2 regions of the Sphingomonas sp. EU05-FHT14C10 genome follow, and region 1 is predicted to be linked to the other one. Evidence: predicted binding sites of a transcription regulator. Region 1 holds the regulator's gene; the other holds the start of a gene.

Region 1 (2,201 bases):
GATCGCAACCCCGCCACCCGATCTGCTGGTGACCGGCGACGGACGCCATGTCGCGATCCGAACACAGGCGGGCGCCGTCTCGCTGCTCCGCCCGCGCACCGGCGACTATATGCGCGACCTGCTGGCCGAATCCGCCGGACTGGACGGCGAGCCCGATCTGCTCGATGCGCTGCCCGATGCGCGGTGCAGCAGGGATGCCTGCATCGTCCGCCTTGATCGAGGCGGGCGCCAATGGCGTATCCTCGCGCTGCGCAGTTCCTACCTGCTACCTTATCGGGCGTTCATCGCGGCCTGCGGCGATGCCGACATCGTGATCAGCGACCGGCGCTTGCCTGCCGGCTGCAAGCCGCGCTGGCTGAAGCTCGATCGCCCCTTCCTTGCGCAAAGCGGCGGCCTGTCCATCGCGCTCGCCAGCGGACGGATCGTCAGTGTCGCCAGCCTCGCCGGCGATCATCCCTGGGTGCGTGCGCGTCAGTAGCGACGCAGCAAGCCCGCCAGATGCCCCTGTACGCGCACCTGATCGGGGCGATAGCGCTGCGGATCATAGGCGCGGTTGGCCGGATCGAGCCGCACCATCGCGCCTTCGCGACGGAAATATTTGAGCGTCGCTTCGCTCTCGTCGACGAGCGCGACGACGATCTGCCCGTCGCGGGCGCTGTCGGCGCGGCGGATGAGCGCATAATCGCCGTCGAGAATGCCCGCCTCGACCATCGAGTCACCCGAAACCTCGAGCGCATAATGCTCGCCCGAGCCCAGCAGAGCCGCCGGCACCGACAACATCTCGCGCCCTTCGAGCGCCTCGATCGGCATACCCGCCGCGATGCGGCCGTGGAGCGGAATCTCGAGAATATCGTTCGCCGCCATCGGCACCGCAGCCTTGGGCAGATTGGCAGGCGGCCTGATCGGCGTGGCTGCGCCGCCGCGCTCGGGCATGCGGATCACTTCGAGCGCGCGCGCGCGATTGGGCAGGCGGCGGATATAGCCGCGCTCGACCAGCGCGTTGATCAACCGGTGAACCCCGGACTTGGATTTGAGGTCGAGCGCTTCCTTCATTTCCTCGAACGAAGGCGACACCCCGTCGTCGGCCAGACGATCGTGGATGAAGCAGACCAGTTCATGTTGCTTGCGCGTCAGCATCGCTCAGTCTCCGCCGGAACGAACGGAGAACGTGTAGGCAACGCCGCGCGTTCCGTCAAGCGATAGCGATATAGTCCACCCGTTCCCCCGCGCCGAGCGGCGGCGCAGCGGCGGCACGCACGATCAGCGCGTCGGCCGAGGCGAGGATTCCAAGCAGGGCGCTGTCGCGGCTGAGGATCGGTTCGATCCGTCCGTCGACAAAGCGCGCGCGCAGATATTCGGCGCGCGGGCCGCCGGCCGGAAGCGCGCTGCCAAGGATCGCAGTGCGCAGCCCGGGCTGCGGATCGGCCGCACCGCCCAGCCGCGCGACGAGCGGCAGCAGGAACAGCATCGCCGTGACGAACGCCGACACCGGATTGCCGGGCAGGCCGAGGCAGACCGTCGTGCCGATCTGGCCGGCAAGCAGCGGCTTGCCCGGCCGCATCGCGATCCGCCAGAAATCGATCTCGGCGCCCGCCGCCGCCAGCGCCGGCTTCACGAGGTCATGATCGCCCACCGAAGCGCCGCCGATCGTGACGAGGATATCCGCGCGCGTCGCCAGTTCGGCAAACGCCGTCGCCAGCGCATCCAGATCGTCGCGCACGATGCGCATGTCGACAATCTCGACCGGCCATCCGTCCAGCAGGGCAGCCAGCATCGGGCCGTTAGAATTGGGCAGTCCTGCATCGCCCGGCGCGCCTGGTTCGACCAGTTCGTCGCCCGTCGAGACGATGGCCACGCGCACCCGCCGGCGAACGGCGATATCGCCATGGCCGCCCAATGCCGCCAGGCCGATACGCGCGGGATTCAACCGCTCGCCCGCCGCGATCAAGCTCGTGCCGACTGCGAAATCGGATCCTGCGCGGCGGATATTGGCGCCGACACGCGGCGGTCCCTCGCCATCGAGGCGCAGAATGTCGCCGTCGCGCGCGGCTTCCTCCTGCACCATCACGGTGTCGGCGCCGTCGGGGATCGGCGCGCCGGTGAAGATACGCGCAGCCTCGCCCGGCGCGAGCGCGGGAAGAGCCGCGCCACCCGCCGCCGCTTCGCCGACCACGCGCCACGGCCCGGGCAACTCGGCATGG
Region 2 (2,201 bases), on a different contig from region 1:
GATGGGCGAGGCGCAGGCCGCGCTCGATAAGATCGAGGTCGAAGGCGCCTCGGGCGGCGGGCTGGTGAAGGTCCGCGCGACCGCCAAGGGCCGCGTGATCGGCGTCGAGGTCGACGAATCGCTCCTCGCCCCGACCGAGAAGCAGATGCTCGAGGATCTCATCGCCGCCGCCTTCAACGATGCGCGCACCAAGGCCGATGCCGCCTCGTCCGAGGAAATGGCCAAGATGAAGAGCGGCCTGCCGCTGCCCCCGGGGTTCAACCTGCCTTTCTAGGCCTGCGGCGGCATTCCACCGCCGGCCATGGGGCCGGAGCGAGCACGGCATGTTGCGCCCGGCCTCTCGATCCTGCTCACCGCGTCAGGCGCCATCGTCCATTCGCCGGATGATGAAGCCCGCGTTGGACAAGGCGCTCAGCACCATCTCCGCCGCGAGCTGCTTAATCTCTTTCGACAGGTGGTCGAGCTCGGTCAGCGTGTTCAGGCCTTCGAGGATGGCGCCGACCTTCGTATCTCGGTCATCGGTCCAATGGGACATGCGCGGCCCTCCGGTTGGGATTTCGACTGTCGCGGCCGTTCGCGGCGCGCCTCTCCTGGCTAGCGCGAGGGTGCGGATGGTGTCCATGCTCAGATTCAGCGGCCGGCGCGATTTTGGCGGTGCGACATATTTTGGGGGCATATTTTTTCGTTCCCCCCACGTTCTCTTGCGCGATCCGGAAAGGCTGGAGCGACCACGCGTCGCGGGGGGTGGGGTGCGGTGAAACGAATCCCTGTGGCGATGAACCGAGTCTTCAATCCGTCATTTACGGTCTTGCGTCTCGCGGCGGTTGTGACACTATCAATGGTGTTGAGCCGGGGAGCAAAACCCAAGGGCTAGTGGTTTGATGCATGCGACCCCATATCGCGTGCCAGCTGCCTTTGCCCTGTGGAAAGCGGGGATTAGGCGATTTTCGCACCCCGTTCCCGCCTCTTGGGTGATAGGATGGGGGTTCGCCCCCGAGTCGAACGGATAGTGAACGAGCGGGGGTCGGACGTGGATTTCAGAGATACGCAGGGAAGCGCGAACGACGTGAGCACAACCGAACTCGAAGCCATCGCCGCCAAGGCGGCCGAGGCCGAAGCCGCGCCTGCCGAAGGCGGGTCGAAGGAAGTGCGTCCGCGCCCCTTTCCGGTCGATGTCGATCACAGCCGCGATGCGCTGCTGACCGATTTCGGCAAGGAGACGCTGAAGGACCGCTATCTGCTGCCGGGCGAATCCTATCAGGATCTCTTCGTCCGCGTCGCTTCGGCCTATGCCGACGATGCCGCGCACGCCCAGCGCATCTACGACTATATCTCGAAGCTGTGGTTCATGCCCGCCACGCCCGTTCTCTCGAACGGCGGCACCGGGCGCGGCCTGCCCATTTCCTGCTACCTCAACTCAGTGTCCGACAGCCTCAACGGCATCGTCGACACCTGGAACGAGAATGTCTGGCTCGCCTCGCGCGGCGGCGGCATCGGCACCTATTGGGGCGGCGTGCGCGGCATCGGCGAGCCCGTGGGCCTCAACGGCAAGACCAGCGGCATCATTCCCTTCGTCCGCGTGATGGATTCGCTGACGCTGGCGATTTCGCAGGGTTCGCTGCGTCGCGGATCGGCCGCCTGCTATCTCGACATCTCGCATCCCGAGATCGAGGAGTTCCTCGAGATCCGCAAGCCGTCGGGCGACTTCAACCGCAAGGCGCTCAACCTCCATCATGGCGTGCTCATCACCGATGCGTTCATGGAGGCGGTGCGCGACGGCGCCGAATGGACGCTCACCAGCCCCAAGGACGGATCGGAGCGCGGCAAGGTCGATGCGCGCGCGCTGTTCCAGAAGCTGGTCGAAACCCGGCTGGCGACGGGCGAGCCCTATATCGTGTTCATCGACAAGGTGAACAACACGATGCCCAAGCATCATCGCGAGCTGGGGCTGAAGGTCTCGACCTCGAACCTCTGCTCGGAAATCACGCTGCCCACGGGACGTGATCATCTGGGCAATGACCGCACGGCCGTCTGCTGCCTGTCGTCGCTCAACCTCGAGACGTGGGACCAGTGGAACGGCGACAAGCAGTTCATCGAGGATGTCATGCGCTTCCTCGACAACGTCCTGTCGGACTATATCGAGCGCGCCGAGCCGGGGATGGAGCGCGCCGCCTATTCGGCCAGCCGCGAACGCTCGGTCG

The links. Region 1 encodes LexA, which represses DNA repair genes until DNA is damaged. Its sites were predicted from a motif close to GTTCCNCNCTTGTTCT; they were not measured.
Region 2: a site for LexA is predicted at 685-700, ahead of AC3WT0_RS04150 (ribonucleoside-diphosphate reductase subunit alpha). Genes of this name have one in related genera too.

What each region holds. Positions count from the first base shown of each region.
Region 1 covers NZ_JBYTEN010000001.1:167,243-169,443, forward strand. Annotated here, with positions in the region: gene AC3WT0_RS00765 (ComEC/Rec2 family competence protein) at 1-478, shown strand, start outside; gene lexA (transcriptional repressor LexA) at 472-1,137, opposite strand; gene AC3WT0_RS00775 (molybdopterin molybdotransferase MoeA) at 1,193-2,201, opposite strand, start outside.
Region 2 covers NZ_JBYTEN010000002.1:290,008-292,208, reverse strand. Annotated here, with positions in the region: gene AC3WT0_RS04160 (YbaB/EbfC family nucleoid-associated protein) at 1-274, shown strand, start outside; gene AC3WT0_RS04155 (hypothetical protein) at 359-622, opposite strand; gene AC3WT0_RS04150 (ribonucleoside-diphosphate reductase subunit alpha) at 980-2,201, shown strand, end outside.